Regions from separate parts of the Kosakonia pseudosacchari genome, predicted to be linked through region 1. Evidence: predicted binding sites of a transcription regulator. Region 1 holds the regulator's gene; each other region holds the start of a gene.
What was found. The regulator LexA, encoded in region 1, represses DNA repair genes until DNA is damaged. The targets are predictions, from matches to a motif close to TNCTGTATGTACATACAGNA.

Region 1 (7,254 bases):
TTTTTTGCAGTTTCGGCGTTACACCAAGGGAAAGCGGTATGCCGCCGACCTCAAACTGGCGCGCCATCGCGATACCAAAGTCAGAAACAATGGCCGCGCGGCCTGCGGCGGTGGAGTTAAGGTTTTTGGTGATCTCTTCACTGCCATTTGGCGAGACAACCGCCCGCAGCGCTTCGCCCAAAGCAATACCGTCGTTGTTCTGAATGCTACGCAGATAATCAATATCTTGTTGATCGACATTCGAACTTACGCGAGCGTGTGCATACGCTTTGGTAACAAAGGCCAGAGAAAGCACATCATTGGGAATGCTCACGGCAAGGCCGGCAGCGGCTTTGGCCTGTGCGGTTTTGCCTTTCAGGAACACCAGTTCGTCAGCCAGATCTTTCGCCGCTCCCTGGAACTGATTCAATGTACCAATCGGGTTAGCAATGACCTGTGCGGCGGTCAGGTTATCGATCACATCCTTGTAACCATCAATTTTGTCATTGATGTTATCGATTTCATCGCGAAGGTTATCTTTGTCGGTAATTTGCGCCTGCACGCTCGGCAGGATAATCGTGATGTCATCTTCCGGCTTGGCTTTTGCCAGCAGTGCCGGGTTGATTAATGCTCCACTGCCATAATTAGCTGATGCAACACCGGTTCCCCCCATTGCATCGTTACGTGCTTCTGCCCAGGTATTGGCTGCTCCTGCTTGATTTGCCGCAAAGAAGGAGACAGCGATAGCGACCACTGAAAGTTTACGTTTTTTATTCACAATATGTGTCTCGTAGCCAGATGAGTTTTTTAAGCCTGCTTATTTTGTAACAAACAGGAATTCACTATTGCTGCGAACAACGACCAAAAAGAAGCTAAATCAAGTGAACGTACAGGATATATGAACGCTATAGTTATTGAGGAAACTCTCACTATTTATAGAAGAGGATATTCATTTCGGGAAGGAAAGCGAGAAAAGGAGTTTACGGGCGGCGATCTCGGCGTTTTGGGCAGGACATGGTAAAGTGTGGCCTTCTATTCCCACTGATCAGAGAGCGCCAATGGATAAGACCACTTCGCAAGAGATGTTAGTGCAGGCTGAAAAGCTGTGCGCGCAGCGCAATGTGCGCCTGACTCCCCAGCGCCTTGAAGTATTGCGATTACTGAGCCTGCAACAAGGGGCGATCAGCGCATATGATTTGCTTGATCTGCTGCGCGAAAGCGAGCCGCAAGCAAAGCCGCCTACCGTTTATCGCGCGCTTGATTTCCTGCTGGAGCAAGGATTTGTCCACAAGGTTGAGTCCACGAACAGCTATGTGCTGTGTCATCTTTTTGATCAGCCGACTCATACTTCTGCGATGTTCATTTGCGACCGCTGTGGTTCGGTGAAAGAAGAGCAGGCCGAAGGTGTGGAAGATATTATGCATGCACTGGCGGCGAAAATGGGTTTTGCCCTACGCCATAATGTTATTGAAGCCCACGGCCTGTGCGCAGCCTGCGTCGAAGTGGAAGCCTGCCGCCATCACGATCACTGCCACCACGACCATAGCGTCCCGCTAAAGAAAAAACCGCGCTAGCGCTGTCCCGCTGTTATTGGTTATTCGATTCACGGCCCCAGCCAGGCGTCGTGTTTTAGTCTGGCGTTAGCCAAACAAATTCAGCAAGAACATAAATACACATGTGAGTTAACGCAGCCAGAAATAGCATGTGAAAGATGAAGTGATACTGCAAAACTTGTGTGCCGCAGGCAGAGGATGCAAACAGGTATACAACTAAGTGGGATACTGCTGGTGCTGAAAAGACGGGAAAAATACAGGGGTGGTACATCCTTGTACCATCGGGTAGGGTAGCCTTCAGAGGGTTAACACATTTGAGGGGATGTGTTGGCTACCAGCGGTAATCATTACGCGTTTCCCAGTCCGTCACTTCTTTTTCCGCCTGATCTTTCGCGTAACCGTAACGTTCCTGGATTTTACCCACCAACTGATCACGTTTACCTTCAATGATCGTCATATCGTCATCGGTGAGTTTGCCCCATTTCTCTTTCACAGTGCCTTTAAACTGTTTCCAGTTACCGCCGACTTCGTCTTTATTCATCATGGACTCCTTATCGTTCGGTTTAAAATGACGTTCTCGCTGTGCTGAACGTACTGATTATTGTAGTCAGGGATTCGGCATTATGAATTTTATTCGGAATCTTTAACCATCTAACAGGATAAAAACAGCGTAAACGAGGCGCAAAAATCGGAGCGCTAAATCAGGGAATAAAGCGCTATCAGGAAGGATCGCTGGCAGCAAACCAGCTATTGTTACGCCAGTGTCGACGCCAGATCAGCGCCAGCGTCAGCCCACGCAGAGCAAGGAACACCGCGAGCGACAACCACAAACCGTGGTTACCCAAAACAGGCACAGTGAGTAATGTAACGGCAAACCCGGCCGCCGCCACCGCCATACTGTTACGCATTTCGGCCGCACGCGTCGCACCAACAAACATACCGTCCAGCAGATAACACCACACTCCCACTAACGGTAAGATGACCTGCCAAATCAGATAATGCCCGGCAAGCTGTTGTAGCGCGGGGAGCGACGTTAACAACGCGATAATTTGCTGACCCGCCAGTGCATAGACAACGGCAAAGAACAGCGCTACCAGACCGGTCTGCCGGCAAGCAGCCCGCCAGATATGCATCAATTGGCTGCCATCTCTGGCACCGTAAGCCTGCCCGGAATGCGCTTCAACCGCATACGCGAAACCATCCAGCGCATAGGCGGTAAAGGTCAAAAACATCATCAGTACCGCGTTTGCCGCCACTGTCTCATCCCCGAGGCGGGCGCCAAACACCGTTATCGAACCAAAGCAGAGTTGCAGCAGCAGCGAACGCAACATGATATCGCGGTTCAGCGCCAGCAAACGCCGCACGCCGCCGCGCCAGGTATTTTTCAGCGTCAGCAATGAAATGCCGCGCATCACCAGTACGTGTCGCACCATCCATAAGCCAATGGCGAAAGTGGCATATTCCGCGATGACCGTGGCAAGTGCCGCGCCTTGCACATTCATATGCAGCCCCATGACCAACCACAGATCGAGCACGATATTGAGCAGATTCCCCACCACCAGCAATATCACCGGTGCGCGCGCATACTGTACGCCGAGCAGCCAACCGAGCAATACCAGATTGCCCAGCGAAGCGGGTGCACTCAACCAGCGAATATCAAGGAACCGCCGCGCCTGTTCCAGTACCGCCTCGCTACCGCCGGTGATATGCAGCGCCAGGTCGATAAGCGGCGTGCGCAGCAGCGCAATCAACACACCGGCCCCAAGCGCCAGCAGCAAAGGCTGGACTAACGCCCGCGCTAGCGCGGGCGCATTTTTCGCGCCGAATGCCTGAGCTGTCAGGCCGGTGGTGCTCATGCGCAAAAAGAGCAGCAGCATAAAGAGGAAACTGGTCGCCGTTGCGCCAATCGCCACACCGCCCAGGTAAACCGGGCTATCCAGATGCCCCACCACAGCCGTATCCACCAGACCCAGCAATGGGACGGTGATATTCGAGAAGATCATCGGCAGCGCAAGTCGCCAGAGCGCTTTATCGGACCCGGTTAGCAGTGGCATGGTATGCATGTAAAAGTGAGTGAGGGAAAAGAAGAGATCGCTGCGGAACCTGAATCAGCCCCGCAGCAAAACGAATGTGCGTTACAGCCACGCGCCATTACGAATGACACCGACCGCTAACCCTTCGATGGTGAAGTTTTGATCGCGCAGATCGACGACGATCGGAGAAAACTCGCTGTTTTCCGGCAACAGTTCGACGGTGTTACCCTGTTTTTTCAAACGCTTGACCGTTACTTCGTCTTCAATACGCGCAACAACAACCTGGCCGTTACGCACATCCTGCGTTTTGTGCACCGCCAGCAGATCGCCATCCATAATGCCAATGTCACGCATCGACATGCCGCTAACGCGCAACAGGAAATCTGCATGAGGTTTAAAGAGGCTCGGATCGACCTGGTAATGACCTTCGATATGCTGCTGCGCCAGCAGCGGCTCACCCGCAGCGACGCGACCAATCAGCGGTAAGCCAATATCGTCCTCTTCTTCTTCAAGCAGCAGGCGAAGGCCGCGTGATGCGCCCGAAACGATTTCGATAACCCCTTTGCGCGCCAGCGCTTTGAGGTGTTCTTCCGCCGCATTTGGGGAACGGAACCCCAATTGCTGTGCGATTTCCGCACGCGTTGGTGGCATACCGGTTTGAGTGATGCGATCGCGAATAAGATCGAACACCTCTTGCTGCCTGGCCGTTAATGCTTTCATCCCGCCCCCTGGGTGTATATACAGTTATGCTGTGAGTATATACAGCTAAAGGCGATTTTGGAACCAAATTTAAGCAAAAAACCAGGGCGTTATCGAATTCTGGAAGCGTTATCCAAAATGTGACCAGAGTAATGCGATCCAGGTAAAGAGCGCCAGCAGGATGGACATCAGCACCGCCGCCGACCCCATATCCTTCGCCCGCCCGGAAAGTTCATGGAATTCCGCACCAATACGGTCTACCACAGCTTCGATGGCGCTGTTCAGAATTTCGACAATCATCACCAGCGTCACAGAACCAATCAGCAGTACGCGCGTCATTGTGTCAATATCGAGCCAGCAAGCGATTATAATTGCCAGGATAACCGCAACGGATTCCTGACGAAATGCCGCTTCATTAATCCAGGCGGCGCGAACGCCTTTCCAGGAATATCCAGCGGCTTTAATGATCCGGGTGAAACCGGTGGTATTATTAGCCATTTAAAAGAACCTTTTTATTAAATTGGCGTCAATGTCTCAGCAAGCGCGCAGCGGTACAACAGAAATTATGTGCGCTTTCTGATATTCTTGCGGCGCAATGGCACTATTAACCAGAGGCTTTACATCCTTTATGTCCGGCTGGCCACGAATTTACTACAAATTACTGAATTTACCATTAAGCGTGCTGGTAAAAAGTAAATCGATTCCCGCAGAACCTGCACAGGAACTGGGTCTCGATACATCACGCCCCATCATGTATGTGCTGCCTTATAACTCAAAGGCAGATTTACTGACTTTACGCGCGCAGTGTCTGGCGCATGAGCTGCCCGATCCCCTGGAACCGCTGGAAATCGACGGCGCTTTGCTGCCGCGTTTCGTGTTTATCCACGGCGGCCCGCGTGTGTTCACGTATTACGCGCCGAAAGAAGAGTCGATCAAGCTGTTCCACGACTACCTGGATTTACATCGCAGCCATCCCGATTTGGATGTGCAAATGGTGCCGGTATCGGTGATGTTTGGTCGTTCGCCAGGGCGTGAAAAAGGCGAAATTAACCCGCCGCTGCGCATGCTGAATGGCATCCAGAAATTCTTTGCGGTTTCCTGGCTTGGCCGCGACAGCTTTGTGCGTTTTTCACCACCGGTTTCGCTGCGCCGGATGGCGACCGAGCACGGCACCGATAAAATTATCGCGCAGAAACTGGCGCGCGTGGCGCGTATGCACTTTGCCCGCCAGCGTCTGGCTGCGGTAGGCCCACGACTGCCGGCTCGCCAGGATTTGTTTAACAAATTACTCTCGTCCAAAGCGATTGCCCGCGCCGTTGAAGATGAAGCGCGCAGCAAAAAAATCTCCCATGATAAGGCGCAGCAAAACGCCATCGCGCTGATGGAAGAGATTGCCGCGAACTTCTCCTACGAGATGATTCGCCTGACCGACCGCATTCTGGGTTTTACCTGGAACCGTCTCTATCAGGGTATCAACGTGCATAATGCAGAGCGCGTACGCCAGCTGGCGCATGACGGCCACGAAATTGTCTATGTGCCCTGCCACCGTAGCCATATGGACTACCTGCTGCTCTCCTATGTGCTCTATCACCAGGGGCTGGTGCCGCCGCATATCGCTGCTGGTATCAACCTGAATTTCTGGCCCGCCGGACCGATTTTCCGCCGGCTGGGCGCTTTCTTCATTCGCCGCACCTTTAAAGGCAACAAGCTCTATTCCACCGTGTTCCGCGAATATCTGGGCGAGCTGTTCAGCCGTGGGTATTCCGTGGAGTACTTCGTTGAGGGCGGACGTTCGCGCACCGGGCGTTTGTTGGATCCGAAAACCGGTACGTTGTCGATGACCATCCAGGCGATGCTGCGCGGCGGTACGCGCCCAATCACGCTGGTGCCAATTTACATCGGGTATGAACACGTGATGGAAGTGGGCACTTACGCCAAAGAGCTGCGTGGCGCGACGAAAGAGAAAGAGAGCCTGTTGCAGATGGTGCGAGGTTTAAGCAAGCTGCGTAACCTCGGTCAGGGCTATGTGAACTTCGGCGAACCTATCCCGCTGATGAACTACCTGAACCACCATGTTCCGGAGTGGCGCGAAGCCATCGATCCCATTGAATCCATCCGTCCGGCGTGGTTAACACCAACGGTGAACGCCATTGCCGCTGACCTGATGGTGCGCATCAACAACGCGGGTGCGGCTAACGCCATGAACCTGTGCTGTACGGCGCTGCTGGCCTCCCGCCAGCGTTCACTGACGCGTGAGCAGCTGACCGAGCAGTTAAGCTGTTATCTCGAGTTGATGCGCAACGTGCCTTATTCGCCGGATTCGACCACACCTTCGGCCAGCGCCAGCGAGCTTATCGATCACGCGCTGCAGATGAATAAATTCGAAGTCGAGAAAGACACCATCGGCGATATCATCATTCTGCCGCGTGAGCAGGCGGTGTTGATGACCTACTACCGCAACAACATTGCGCATATGCTGATGCTGCCGTCGCTGCTGGCGGCCATTGTCACCCAGCACCGCGCGATCTCCCGTAGCGAGATCCTGCGCCACGTCGAATTACTCTACCCGATGCTGAAAGCCGAGCTATTCCTGCGCTGGGAAAAAGCAGAACTGTCGCACGTGCTGGAGAATCTGACGCAAGAACTGCTGCGCCAGAGCTTGTTGACGGTGAAAGACGATCGTCTGAGCATCAATCCGGCGCACTCCCGCACTTTGCAACTGCTGGCGGCAGGCGCGCGTGAAACCTTACAGCGTTACGCCATTACTTTCTGGCTGCTGAGCGCCAACCCGGCGATGAACCGCAGCACGCTGGAAAAAGAGAGCCGCACGCTGGCGCAGCGTCTGTCGGTGCTGCACGGCATTAACGCGCCGGAGTTCTTCGATAAAGCAGTATTCAGTACGCTGGTGCTGACGCTGCGCGATGAAGGTTATATCAGCGATACCGGCGATGCGGATCCGGCACGCACCTTAAACGTGTACCAGATGCTGG
Region 2 (7,254 bases), 690 kb from region 1:
CGATGAGCAATCAGCAAGGTTGCCAGCCGTTTAGTAGAAATATTTTCCGAAGCGAGATGGCAAAGAGAATTGCCCGTATCTCCTTTTATATATGAACAAATAAAAGGGACCGGCAGACGAAACCGGGGTTATAGGAACGACAAAGAGACATCAGGGTACGGTGAAATGCTTTTGCAGTAACGTGAAATAAACGTCGGGGATAAAGCAGCGTGTCGTCTATCCGTAGCGTAATTTTTATAGCCCTAATACCAGTTGCCGTTCCAGTTGCGGATCAAGCAGCGTGACATGCAACCCGACCAGCCGGACACCGCGCCCGCTACGGCGGTCATTCCAGGTTTTTTGCGCCGTCGCCAGTAAATCCTCTTTATTTAAGCGCGGCCAGACATGCTCCTGAGTCGTCAGCTGGAAATCATTAAATTTCAGTTTTACCCCCTGGCGAGCGATTAACAGATCCGGTTTTACTTTTGCCAACCGCCGCTCAAGCTCAGGGTATAAATGTTCAATAATCGCTTCGCACTCTTCCCAGCTATGAATATCTTCCGCCAGCGTCCGCTCTACACCCACGGATTTACGCAACCGCTCGCTGTTAATTTCCCGCTCGTCAATGCCCTGGCTGCGCTCCCATAAAACACGGCCGAATTTACCAAAGCGTTTAAGTAGCATCGCCAGATCGCTCTTTTGCACATCTTCACAAGTCCGCAGCCCCAGGGTTTCCAGCTTTGCCGCTGACACCTTCCCCACACCGGGGATTTTGCTGAGCGGTAATGTGCGCAGAAACGCCGGTACATCAGCCGGAGTAATCACATATTGCCCATTGGGTTTGTTGAGATCCGAGGCAATTTTGGCGAGAAACTTCACCGGCGCGACGCCCGCTGAAGCCGTCAGTTGGGTTTCATTAAAAATGGTCTGGCGAATTTCCTGCGCCATCAGCGTCGCCGAACCGTGGCAGTGCGGGCTATCGGTCACATCAAGATAGGCTTCATCCAGCGAGAGCGGTTCAATAAGTGAGGTGTAGCGAGAGAAGATATCGCGGATCTGGTTGGACGCCTCTTTATAAGCGTCAAAACGACCGGGCAATAACGTGAGGTGCGGACAAAGTTTAAGCGCCATCGCGGTTGGCATCGCGCTGCGAACGCCAAATTTGCGCGCCGGATAGTTCGCTGTGCTGATGACGCCGCGTTGTACCCGGCTGCCGCCGATAGCGATGGGAATATCGCGCAGGGCTGGGTTATCGCGCATCTCAACCGCCGCGAAAAAGCAGTCCATATCAACATGTATGATTTTGCGCATACGTACGCCCTCACAGAACACTGGATAAGTATACAGCACATTTACAGCAATTGAGAAGCCAGCACGTAAATCTGACGAAAAGAGGGGAATATAAGCGGTAATTCAGGCTTTTTACTCGCATAATAGTCGCCAGCTTTCGGCCAAGCGTTTGATACATAATCCTCAATCTTATTCGCGCCAGACAAAAGCAAAGCCCATAACAAGGCAGCGGGAAAGACGACGTAGATTGGGGCTTGCGAAAAAATGCCGTAATGCTAATGTGGGCGCTCCAAAACAGAATAGTCTGAATTTTGGGCTTCTTTTGCCGTCCTGGCAATGTGGTATTAGCTTTATCAAGGAAACAAGTAGTATGCGCAAAATCGCATTATTTATTGCGATGCTTCTGCTTCCGTGCGTCTCTTTTGCTGGCCTGGTGAGCAGCAACGGTTCAGTAACGCCGGTCAGCAAAGAATATAAGCAGCAGTTGATGGGGTCGCCGGTTTATATCCAGATCTTCAAAGAAGAGCGCACCCTTGATCTTTACGTCAAGATGGGCGAGCAATACCAGTTGCTCGACAGCTACAAGATTTGTAATTACTCCGGCGGGTTAGGCCCCAAGCAGCGCCAGGGTGATTTTAAAAGCCCGGAGGGGTTCTACTCCGTGCAGCGCAACCAGTTGAAGCCGGATAGCCGCTTTTATAAAGCCATTAATATTGGGTTTCCGAATAACTACGATCGCGCCCACGGCTATGAAGGTAAATACCTGATGATCCATGGCGCTTGCGTATCTATTGGCTGCTACGCGATGACGGATTCCGGTATTGACGAGATCTTCCAGTTTGTTACCGCCGCGCTGGTTTTCGGGCAGCCGAACGTGCAGGTGAGTATCTATCCGTTCCGCATGACCGACGCCAATATGCAGCGCCATAAATATTCAACCTATGCGGATTTCTGGAAGCAACTGAAGCCGGGTTATGACTACTTCGCCACCACCCACCAGCCGCCGGTTGTCTCGGTTGTGGATGGTCGCTATGTGGTTAGCAAGCCGCTGAACACCGCTGTTCAGCCACAGCTGGCGTCAAACTACACGCTCCCCCAGACAAAATAATGCCCACTCACCTGGCATAATCTTTTGCCAGGTTTCATTGCCGGTTAACGGCTGGGTGGCAATCACGGTAACCACATCATTTGGTGTGGTTTCCCGCTGAAAATCAATTTCCACATCCTGATCCAGCAACTTCGCCACGCCAAATGGCGCACGGCGGGTGATCCAGAACAGATTGGTCGAACAAAACGCCATCACATAACGCCCGTCCGACAGCAGCATATTAAAAACACCCTTCTCACGCAGTTCCGTTGCCAGTGCCGCAATGTATTTAAACACCGCCGCCATATTACCTGGCGTGCGCGGATAGCGTTCGGTCAGCTTGTGCAACAACCAGCAAAACGCTTTTTCGCTGTCGGTCTCGCCAATCGGGCGGAAGTTCCCGGTCTCCAGCGATTTATAACCCGTAAGCTGCCCGTTGTGCGCATACGTCCAGTTGCGCCCCCACAGTTCACGGGTAAACGGATGGGTATTTTCCAGCGCCACTTCGCCACGGTTAGCCTGGCGAATATGGGCAATCACTGAACGGGATTTGATCGGGTAGTCCTGCACTAATTTCGCAATAGGGGAATTAAAACTCGGTTGCGGATCTTTGAACGTGCGACAGCCCTTGCCCTCGTAAAAGGTAATGCCCCAGCCATCTTTATGCGGCCCGGTTCCGCCGCCACGCTGGACGAGACCGGTAAAACTAAAGCAGATATCGGTTGGCACATTTGCGCTCATACCGAGCAGTTCGCACATACACACCCCCACACAGCGCCCTTATCAGAGAAGGCGTAATTGGTGCAGCCAGTTTGCATACGGGCAGTGCGCCGATTCACTGTGTTCGGGCACTGCCGGAATCAAAAAGGCAAAAACAGCCTTCCTTAAGCCTTCACCATCTCTTTTTCAATCAACTGAATCAGGATATGAATCACCTTAATGTGAATTTCCTGAATACGGTCAGCATAACCAAAATGCGGCACGCGAATTTCAACATCTGCGCTGCCCGCCATTTTACCGCCGTCTTTACCGGTCAGGGTGATCACTTTCATCCCCTTCTCACGCGCTGCCGCAACCGCTTTGATCACGTTGCCGGAGTTGCCGGAAGTGGAGATACCCAGCAGCACGTCGCCTTCGCGGCCAACGGCTTCCACATAACGGGAGAAAACATAGTCGTAACCGAAGTCGTTGCTGACGCAGGAGAGATGGCTCACATCAGAGATGGCAATCGCCGGGTAACCCGGACGGTTTTCACGGTAGCGCCCGGTTAACTCTTCTGCGAAATGCATCGCATCGCAATGCGAGCCGCCGTTACCACAGGACAACACTTTGCCGCCGGCTTTAAAGCTGTCGGCCAGCAATACCGCCGCGCGCTGAATAGCGTGAATATTGGCATCATCTTTCAAGAAGTTCGCCAGCGTTTCGGCCGCTTCGTTCAGTTCGTTACGAATAAGATCCTGGTACATGAGGATATCCTTCAGCATAAATGTAAATAACACTGCGCAGTGTACCGGATACTATTCCAGGCGAGAAGTTAAAGCCGTAGCCCCCCGTTGTTTTCATTTTCCGTGCGCAAAAAGCCCTCAACAATGTGAACCAGGTTGTAATTATTTTGTAAACACATTGCTAAAAGAAATCACATCCACTACAACCAATACATCACAAGTGGTCAGACCTCCTACAAGCAAGGGAGCTTTTCTTTATGATGATTTTGAGCATTATCGCAACGGTTGTTCTGCTCGGCGCGCTGTTTTACCACCGCGTTAACCTGCTGCTCAGCAGCGTGATCCTGCTGGCGTGGACCGCCGCGCTGGGCGTTGCTGGCCTGTGGTCTATCTGGCTGCTGGTGCCGCTCGCGATTATTCTGGTGCCGTTTAACCTGCCGCCGATGCGTAAAGCGTTGATTTCCGCACCGGTATTTCGTGGTTTCCGTAAAGTGATGCCGCCAATGTCGCGTACCGAAAAAGAGGCCATCGACGCCGGGACAACCTGGTGGGAAGGCGATCTGTTTCGCGGTAACCCGGACTGGAAAAAACTGCACAACTATCCGCAGCCGCGTCTGACTGCCGAAGAGCAGGCGTTTCTCGACGGCCCGGTGGAAGAAGCCTGTCGCATGGCGAATGACTTCCAAATCACCCACGAAATGGCCGATCTGCCGCCGGAACTGTGGGCGTTCTTAAAAGAGCACCGCTTCTTTGCGATGATCATCAAAAAAGAGTACGGCGGGCTGGAATTCTCTGCTTATGCCCAATCCCGCGTACTGCAAAAACTCGCGGGTGTCTCCGGTATTCTGGCAATCACCGTCGGCGTACCGAACTCCTTAGGCCCGGGCGAACTGCTGCAACACTACGGTACCCAGGAACAAAAAGATCACTACCTGCCGCGCCTGGCGCGCGGGGTGGAAATCCCCTGCTTCGCGCTGACCAGCCCGGAAGCGGGCTCCGATGCAGGCGCCATTCCGGACACCGGCATCGTCTGCATGGGCGACTGGCAGGGCGAGCAGGTGCTCGGTATGCGCCTGACCTGGAACAAACGCTACATTACGCTCGCGCCAATCGCGACGGTGCTGGGCCTGGCGTTCAAACTCTCCGACCCGGATAAACTGCTGGGCGGCGAGGAAGAATTAGGCATTACCTGTGCGCTGATCCCAACGTCTACGCCGGGCGTGGAAATTGGTCGCCGTCACTTCCCGCTGAACGTGCCGTTCCAGAACGGCCCGACCCGTGGCGACGATATCTTTGTGCCGATTGATTACATTATTGGCGGGCCGAAAATGGCCGGTCAGGGCTGGCGTATGCTGGTGGAATGTCTGTCGGTAGGTCGCGGTATTACACTGCCGTCCAACTCCACCGGTGGCGTCAAATCCGTCGCGATGGGGATCGGCGCGTACGCTCATATCCGCCGCCAGTTCAAAGTATCGATTGGTAAAATGGAAGGCATCGAAGAGCCGCTGGCGCGCATTGGCGGTAACGCCTACGCCATGGATGCAGCCGCATCGCTGGTGACCTACGGCATTATGCTGGGTGAAAAACCGGCGGTGCTTTCGGCCATCGTTAAGTATCACTGTACCCACCGTGGTCAGCAGTCAATCATTGATGCAATGGATATTGCCGGCGGTAAAGGCATCATGCTTGGCGAGAGCAACTTCCTGGCGCGTAGCTACCAGGGTGCGCCGATCGCCATTACCGTTGAAGGCGCGAATATCCTGACCCGTACCATGATGATCTTCGGCCAGGGCGCAATCCGCTGCCATCCGTACGTGCTGGAAGAGATGGCTGCCGCGCAGAATAACGATCTGGACGCTTTTGACAAACTGCTGTTCAAACATATCGGCCACGTCGGCAGCAATGAAATGCGCAGCCTCTGGCTCGGCCTGACACGCGGTTTAACCAGCGCCACGCCGACCCGTGACGCCACGAAACGTTACTATCAGCATCTGAACCGTGTGAGCGCCAACCTCGCGCTGCTCTCGGACGTGTCCATGGCGGTGCTTGGCGGCAGCCTGAAACGCCGCGAGCGCATCTCGGCACGTCTCGGCGATGTGTTAAGCCAGCTCTATCTCGCCTCGGCGGTGCTGAAACGCTATGACGACGAAGGCCGTCAGGAAGCGGATCTGCCGCTGGTGCACTGGGGCGTGCAGGATGCGCTCTACCAGGCGGAACAGGCGATGCATGACTTGCTGGAGAACTTCCCGAACCGCTTTGTCGCAGGCATGCTGAGCCTGGTGATTTTCCCGACCGGTCGTCACTACCGCGCGCCGTCCGACAAACTGGATCACAAAATAGCGAAGATCCTGCAAACCCCGAGCGCAACGCGTTCGCGTATTGGTCGTGGCCAGTACCTGACGCCGAGCGAGCATAACCCGGTCGGCCTGCTGGAAGAGGCGCTGGTAGATGTGATGGCCGCCGATCCGATTCACCAGCGCATCTGTAAAGAGCTGGGCAAAAACCTGCCGTTCACCCGTCTGGACGTACTGGCTCAGCAGGCGCTGGCAAGCGGGTTGATCAACCAGGATGAAGCGAATCTGCTTAATAAAGCCGAAGCCAGCCGTCTGCGCAGTATCAACGTTGACGACTTTGAACCGGAGGCACTGGCGACTCAGCCGGTGGTCAAAACGCCGGAAAAGACGCGCAAACCGGAAGCCGCATAACGGACTAAGCGGCTGAAAACCCTCTCCTCTTATCGAAACCCGCATCATGCGGGTTTTTTTATTTATCCTCATGCTACAGTGTGCAGATGCTGTCTTACGGGGAGTTGCTATTGTGCCTGGTTTAAAAATTACGCTGTTACAACAACCGTTAGTCTGGATGGATGGCCCCGCTAACCTGCGCCATTTCGATATCCAGTTAGAAGACGTCACCGGGCGTGATGTGATTGTGCTACCGGAAATGTTCACCACCGGTTTTGCCATGGAGGCGGCGAAACAATCCATGCCGCAAGATGAGGTCATCGCCTGGATGCAGAGCAAAGCGCGCCAGACCAATGCGCTGGTCGCCGGTAGCGCCGCGCTGCAAACCGATCGCGGCCCGGTGAACCGCTTTTTGCTGGTCGAACCGCAAGGCAAGGTGCACTTCTACGATAAACGCCATCTGTTCCGCATGGCCGATGAGCACCACCACTACGAAGCGGGTAACGAGCGCGTGGTGTTTGAGTGGCGCGGCTGGCGCATTCTGCCGCTAGTCTGTTATGACCTGCGCTTTCCGGTGTGGTCGCGCAACCGCAATGATTACGATCTGCTGCTCTATGTTGCCAACTGGCCCGCGCCGCGCTCGCTGCACTGGCAATCTCTGCTGGTGGCCCGCGCGATTGAAAACCTCGCCTGGGTGGCGGGCTGCAACCGCGTTGGCACCGATGGCAACGGGCATCACTATCGTGGCGACAGCCGGGTTATCAGCCCG
Region 3 (7,254 bases), 2.3 Mb from region 1:
TCCAGCTCAAACAGCGTATCCGGCATGGTCATTGATGAGTAGCCATAACGCAGGCGTGATGTTTCCGGTTCCGGATTGTAGGCAAGCCAGGTGACATAGGCGGGATCATCAAACGCAATACCGACAACTTCCCGCGTTTTGCGGTTAATCTGGCGCAAACTGGTTAAGCCGCGCTGCCGTTCTTCCACAACCAGCCAGTCAGTAAACAGCGTAAACCCTTCGAGCATCACCTGCTCGCGCGCCGGGATCAGCACTTCCCAACGCCGTTCATCGCGCACTTTGGTGCGATACAGGCCGAAATTTTTACCGTCCCGGTTAGATCGCAAATAAAAGGTGTGCTGGTAATGATCGAGGCTATATTCGTGATCTTTACGTCTTGGCAGAAAACGCAGCGGTTGCGCATCCGGCAGTTCTGCATCAAGCAGGAGAACTTCACTGGTAGTCGCGCTGGCGAGATGAATAGTGATGTAGTGCTGGGAGGTAGTTTTGCTCAGGCCAACATAAAAGGTCTCGTCCTGCTCTTCGTACACCAGCTCATCCTGCTGCGAAGGCGTGCCTATCGTGTGTCGCCAGACCTGGTAAGGCAGTAAAGTTGTGGCATGTTTGCGCACATAGTAGAGCGTTTCAGAATCATTAACCCAGACAAATTCCGGCGAGACATTATCCAGCATTTCCGGATACCAGTTGCCCGTTTCAAGATTGCGAAAACGCAGACCATATTGTCTGCGGGAAAGATAATCTTCGGCAATCGCCATGATGGTGTTGTCGGGTGAGACTTCCATGCCGCCAAGGGTGTAGAACTCACTGTGTGACGCACGCTGGTTGGCATCCAGTAACACCGACCACTCATCCCATTCGGAACTGAGAACCGACTGACGCTGATAAATGGCATATTCATTTCCCGGCTCGTAGATGTGCCGGTAACGGTAGCCATTTTTAATATAGGGCGCGGAGACTTCGCGCTGAGGTATTCGCGAGATGATTTCTGCCAGCACGTCGTCCTGCAACGCTTGCTGGGAGGCCATTACCTCACGCCCGTAATCATTTTCCTGATGGAGATAATCCAGAACATCTGGCTGCGAGCGCGTATCATCCCGCAGCCAGTAATAGTTGTCGATACGCGTATCACCATGCATTGTCATGGCGTGCGGGATTTTTTTTGCTTTCGGCGACATAACACAATTCTTATTTGGTTTTACATACCTATAAGGGTGGCAAAACCCACGCGCGATGCAAGCGAAACGTAATGTAGATCATGAGCTAAGCGCTAATTTCTGCTTTTTGAGATCCGCCTCGATATCTTCTCGCACGTCTTGCGGAATTTTTAACGCATCACCCAGCGCGTTTAAATAGCTGCGCTCCATAAAATGATCAATATCGATAACGGCGCAACTCAGGAAGTAAACTTCCAGCGCTTCTTCTTCGTTTTGCACTCCCTGCGCCAGTCGCGCAGGATCCAGCGGCTGGTCTATAGCATTCGACACCAGTTGCTGCCCTTGCGCTTCCACACCCGCTTCACGCAATTGCTGTTCTATCGCCGCGCGTTCTTTATCATCGATGTGTCCGTCGCTTTTAGCGGCGAATACCAGCGCCAGGATCAGCCGCTCAGTGCGTACATCCAGGGGCGTGTTTTGCTGGCCAAATTTCGGCTCACCCTGATGTGCATCCCGGATGCGATCCTTGTACTTATTCCACAGCACGCTGCCCGCAACGGCGCCGCCGCCCACCAGCAAAGCACCCGTTCCATATTTCGCGAGCAATTTACGCGATGATTTACTGGCAACCAGCAGACCCGCCAGGCCACCTAATGCACCCGGCACCAATAAATTATTAAGCCCCTGCCCACCTGAACTCGGCGTCTGTGTATCACTTTTCTGACCAAGTAACGACTGCAGTTGATTTAACCAGCTCATAGAACCCTCGCTTACCATGATAGTTGTGCGCACAGAGTAAGCGAGGGGGATGTCAGGAAGTGTCTATATCTGAAAAGAATGGGAAAATGCGCTGTTACGATCGCGGCAGATACTCTGCGGTTCCAGCTTTACAATCGATGGCGACGCTATAGTGAATGTCCGTGCTTTTCCCGCGAACGGTTAACGGCACAACCCATTTATCATCCTTGCCAGTAATGTCCTTCGGATTGACCCAGGCAACCGGATCGGCCTGCCCCAGTTTCTTTTGATCATCAGCCCATCGAACAATACGATTCTGCAAATAATCCCGCTTAACACTGGCGGCAATGCCGTCTGCCTTGAGCCCCTCGCACGAGGGAAATTTCACCGACTTATCCGTGGCGGCATACGCCGCCGTGCTACCTGCCAGCAAAAGCAGACCAGTGAAAACTCCTGCTATTTTCATGCTTATCTCCTGGTTTTTACCCCTTCAAAGCATGGTACAAATTGCTGGCAGTGCAAGATCAGGCGACTTTCACGCGTTTCGCTGCAGTTTTGATATCCACAGCGTCAGCGGTTTCTGCATCAGAAGAGTCGGCCGGTGCCGCGTCTTCCGTTTCAGCACCCGGTAATTTGCCTGATTTCAGAATGCCGTTAAGCGCCTCTTTTTGCTCAGCAAGCCACAGCGCCATCTCATCACGCACGTTGTCTTCCAGTGCTACCGGCCCTGTTGCAAGCCAGTCACCGAGAACTTCGGCCAAATCGAGCATCTTATCGTAAGCGTCGGCTTCCTTTTTGCTGGCAAAAGACATTTTTTCCTCACCTTCACGAATGACTACGTATTTAACTTCTACCGCCATGATGCAGCCTCATTTAACTGTGTATTTATACAGTATAGTAGCGCGATGAAAAAACCACCGCAAGTGATAAAAGACAGACGCAAACGTTTTCGTTTATACTGCGCGCAAATTTTTTCTAACGGTACAATGCTATGACTCTTTTAGGAACGGCGCTGCGCCCTGCAGCAACACGCGTGATGTTATTAGGCTCTGGCGAACTGGGCAAGGAAGTTGCTATCGAATGCCAGCGTCTGGGTATTGAAGTGATCGCCGTGGATCGCTATCCCGACGCACCAGCGATGCATGTTGCGCATCGCTCGCATGTCATCAATATGCTCGATGGCACAGCGTTGAAAACGCTGGTTGCGCAGGAAAAGCCCCACTTTATCGTGCCGGAGATCGAAGCTATCGCCACCGATACGCTGATTGAACTGGAAGCGCAGGGTCAACATGTTGTCCCCTGCGCACGCGCCACCAGGCTTACGATGAATCGTGAAGGTATCCGCCGCCTGGCGGCTGAAGAGTTACAGTTGCCGACCTCCAGCTATCGCTTTGCCGACAGTGAAGCTGCCTTTCAGCAAGCCGTCGCGGAGATAGGTTTGCCTTGTATTGTAAAGCCGGTGATGAGCTCCTCCGGTAAAGGCCAGAGCTTTATTAAAAGCGCCGATCAGTTAGCAAGCGCCTGGGAATATGCCCAGCAAGGTGGTCGTGCCGGTGCCGGGCGCGTCATTGTTGAAGGCGTGGTCAATTTTGATTTTGAAATCACGCTGCTGACCATCAGCGCCGTCGACGGTGTTCACTTCTGCGCACCAGTCGGTCATCGCCAGGAAGATGGCGACTACCGCGAATCCTGGCAACCGCAGCAAATGTCGCCCCTGGCGCTGGAGCGCGCGCAAGCTATTGCCAGCAAAGTGGTGCTGGCGCTTGGCGGTTACGGTCTGTTTGGCGTTGAGCTTTTTGTTTGCGGCGATGACGTTATCTTTAGCGAAGTTTCTCCGCGCCCGCACGATACCGGCATGGTGACGCTGATTTCGCAGGATCTTTCCGAGTTTGCCCTGCATGTCCGCGCGTTTCTCGGCATGCCCATTGGCGCCATTCGTCAGTATGGACCGTCCGCTTCGGCCGTGATCCTGCCACGCCTGACCAGTCAGAATGTCACCTTTGATAATGTGGACAACGCTGTGGGTGCTGGCGTGCAGTTGCGCCTGTTCGGCAAGCCGGAAATTGCGGGTTCCCGCCGTATGGGGGTCGCGCTGGCTGTGGCAGATAACGTCGAAAAAGCGGTGGAATACGCCGTTGCGGCAGCGGCGGCGGTGAAGGTCAACGGGTAAACTGCCCTTCCTGTAGGGGCGTGAGTATTTACTGAAACGCACAAGGCCCCTTAATAAAGAAGCACCTGCCAGCCCCCTGAGAGTTAACTCTGGGGGCATTAACCAGAATCACATCTTTCGATGTCCGTGACCCAAGACGAGTCAGAGTCATAAAAAAAGCCCGGTCGACGTTATACAACCGGGCTTTTATCAGGCGGGCTTCAGGCCCAGCGAAAATTACTGTTTCGCGCCTTCAACTGCTTCGCGAGCCAGTTTAGTGATGCGATCGTAGTCGCCTGCTTCCAGCGCATCGGCCGGTACCAGCCAAGAACCACCGATGCACAGCACGCTTTTCAGCGCCAGGTAATCACGGTAGTTAGCCGGAGAGATGCCACCAGTCGGGCAGAAACGTACCTGCGAGAACGGACCCGCAATCGCCTGCAGCGCTTTGGTGCCGCCATTGGCTTCCGCCGGGAAGAATTTAAACTCCTTCAGACCGTAGTCCATACCCAGCATCAGTTCAGAAACGGTGCTGATACCCGGGATCAACGGGATAGTGCCTTCGGTCGCGGCTTTCAGCAGCGGCTCGGTCAGGCCCGGGCTGATGGCGAACTGTGCGCCAGCTGCGGTCACTTCTGCCAGTTGCTGCGGGTTCAGCACAGTACCCGCACCGACAATCGCGTCCGGCACTTCCTTCGCGATAGCGCGAATAGCATCGATAGCGCAAGCCGTACGCAGAGTCACTTCCAGAACGCGAACACCACCTGCAACCAGCGCTTTCGCCATTGGTACGGCGTGCTCCAGTTTGTTCACTACGATTACCGGCACTACCGGACCCGTTTTCAGGATTGCTTCTGCACTCGTTTTCCAGTTTTTCATCAGTGTTTTTCTCTCGCCAGAACTAAAATCTTGTCGTCTTAAAAAGTGATACAGGTCGCGCCCTGCTCTGCGCCGGAAAGTTTTTCCCGCAGCGCACCAAACATTTCACGCCCTGTGCCCACGCGCATCGCGCTAAGGTCAGGAATATGTGGCTGACGTGCGGCAAGAACGTTGTCATCAACCAGCAGCGTTAATTCGCCGGTCTGCCCGTTAACCCGAATCATGTCGCCATCATGCACTTTTGCCAGCAACCCGCCATCATATGCTTCTGGTGTAACGTGGATTGCCGACGGCACTTTACCTGATGCCCCTGACAGCCGTCCATCAGTAACTAATGCAATTTTGAAACGGCGGTCCAATAATACACCAAGTGGCGGCATGAGTTTATGTAATTCTGGCATACCGTTCGCTTTTGGCCCCTGATGGCGAACAACCACCACACAATCGCGGTCCAGCAGACCTGCTTCAAAGGCAGGCAGTACGTCATGCTGGCTTTCAAAAACCACCGCCGGCGCTTCAATCACCTGGTTTTCTACCGGAACAGCGGAGGTTTTCATTACCGCACGCCCGAGGTTGCCGCTCAGCACTTTAGTGCCGCCATGTTTAGAAAACGGTTTATCGATGCTGGCGATAACGTTGTCATCCAGCGACGCGGCTGCGCCTTCACGCCAGTCCAGTTCGCCATTATTGAGCCACGGCTCATGGGTATAGCGCGCCAGACCAAAACCTGCGACCGTATTGACATCTTCATGCAGCAGGCCACCTTTCAGCAACTCGCGCAGTAATACCGGAACACCGCCTGCGGCCTGGAAGTGGTTAATATCCGCCGGGCCATTCGGGTAGAGGCGCGCCAGTAAAGGAACAACGTCAGAGAGATCGGAGAAATCATCCCAGTTAATGATGATGCCTGCAGCTCGCGCCATCGCCACCAGATGCATCGTGTGGTTAGTGGACCCCCCGGTCGCCAGAAGCGAAACGATACCGTTGACCACCACTTTTTCATCGATCATTTTGCCAAGCGGCATCCATTCATTGCCGTTACCGGTAAGACGCGTTACCTGACGGGCCGCAGCTTCCGTCAACGCTTTGCGCAACGGCGCATCAGGATGGACAAACGAGGAACCCGGCAACTGCATGCCCATGAACTCAATCACCATCTGGTTGGTATTGGCAGTACCGTAGAAGGTACAGGTGCCTGGAGCGTGATAGGATGCGGCTTCAGATTCCAGCAGAGCCATGCGATCGACTTTGCCCTCAGCATAAAGCTGGCGGATACGCACTTTCTCTTTGTTTGCCAGGCCGCTCGCCATCGGGCCTGATGGCACAAAAAGTGCCGGCAGGTGGCCAAACGACAATGCTGCCATTGCCAGTCCCGGGACGATTTTGTCGCACACGCCAAGATACAGCGCACCATCAAACATGTTGTGCGACAGGCCGACCGCAGCAGACATCGCAATCACTTCGCGGCTCAGTAAGGACAATTCCATCCCGTCCTGGCCTTGCGTTACGCCATCACACATGGCCGGAACACCACCAGCCACCTGCCCAACTGCATTTACTGAATGCAGTGCTTTACGGATGATATCCGGATAAACCTCGTAAGGCTGGTGCGCGGAGAGCATGTCGTTATAAGACGTGATGATCGCAATGTTGTTGCGCAACATGCTTTTGAGGGAGGCTTTATCATCGGGCTGGCAAGCGGCAAAGCCGTGCGCCAGGTTACCACAGGCGAGTGTTGAACGGCGTACGGTATCGCTTTTCGCTTGTTCAATACGTGCCAGATAGGCTGAGCGGGTTTCGCGCGAACGTTCAATAATTCGATTTGTTACGCGTAACATTGTCGGGTTCATAGAGGCTCCTGAAATTTATCTGTCCGGGGAAGCCGCGTTAACAGTGCGATTAGCTTTACGTAACAAGCTGAAAACACCAGAGCGCCGCGCCCCAAAGGCAAAATCGCTTCAGCCAGTGTAATAAAAAAAGCCCCGCTGGTGAATCCAGTCGGGGCTTGAAAGATGAAAAATTGTTCGGATAGCTGAGTTAGATCATGTTACCGGTAAAATTGCGCAACTTTAACCGACAGCAAATCACTCAAACTCGTTCCAGGAACGGCCGTCACGGGTGATCATGGCCACCGAGGCCACTGGCCCCCAGGTTCCCGCCTGGTAAGGTTTCGGCGAGTCGTTATCCGCCGCCCAGGCTTCCGTGATGGAATCGACCCATTTCCAGGCTTCTTCCACTTCGTCACGACGCACGAACAGCGCCTGAATACCGCGCATTGTTTCCAGTAACAGACGCTCATAAGCATCTGCCAGATGTGTCTGATTGAACGTTTCG

Region 2: a site for LexA is predicted at 1,309-1,328, ahead of dinB (DNA polymerase IV). Genes of this name have one in related genera too.
Region 3: a site for LexA is predicted at 2,768-2,787, ahead of IP581_RS13530 (YebG family protein). Genes of this name have one in related genera too.

What each region holds. Positions count from the first base shown of each region.
Region 1 covers NZ_CP063425.1:307,908-315,161, reverse strand. Annotated here, with positions in the region: gene traF (conjugal transfer protein TraF) at 1-757, opposite strand, end outside; gene zur (zinc uptake transcriptional repressor Zur) at 1,038-1,553, shown strand; gene IP581_RS01465 (CsbD family protein) at 1,864-2,073, opposite strand; gene dinF (MATE family efflux transporter DinF) at 2,252-3,586, opposite strand; gene lexA (transcriptional repressor LexA) at 3,668-4,285, opposite strand; gene IP581_RS01450 (diacylglycerol kinase) at 4,394-4,762, opposite strand; gene plsB (glycerol-3-phosphate 1-O-acyltransferase PlsB) at 4,893-7,254, shown strand, end outside.
Region 2 covers NZ_CP063425.1:997,006-1,004,259, reverse strand. Annotated here, with positions in the region: partial or broken gene prfH (peptide chain release factor H) at 1-38, opposite strand, end outside; gene dinB (DNA polymerase IV) at 235-1,290, opposite strand; gene dpaA (peptidoglycan meso-diaminopimelic acid protein amidase) at 1,640-2,377, shown strand; gene IP581_RS04580 (class II glutamine amidotransferase) at 2,348-3,115, opposite strand; gene lpcA (D-sedoheptulose 7-phosphate isomerase) at 3,241-3,822, opposite strand; gene fadE (acyl-CoA dehydrogenase FadE) at 4,059-6,506, shown strand; gene IP581_RS04565 (amidohydrolase) at 6,619-7,254, shown strand, end outside.
Region 3 covers NZ_CP063425.1:2,873,116-2,880,369, forward strand. Annotated here, with positions in the region: gene ptrB (oligopeptidase B) at 1-1,175, opposite strand, end outside; gene IP581_RS13520 (tellurite resistance TerB family protein) at 1,254-1,913, opposite strand; gene yebF (protein YebF) at 2,008-2,358, opposite strand; gene IP581_RS13530 (YebG family protein) at 2,417-2,752, opposite strand; gene purT (formate-dependent phosphoribosylglycinamide formyltransferase) at 2,884-4,062, shown strand; gene kdgA (bifunctional 4-hydroxy-2-oxoglutarate aldolase/2-dehydro-3-deoxy-phosphogluconate aldolase) at 4,279-4,920, opposite strand; gene edd (phosphogluconate dehydratase) at 4,959-6,770, opposite strand; gene zwf (glucose-6-phosphate dehydrogenase) at 7,005-7,254, opposite strand, start outside.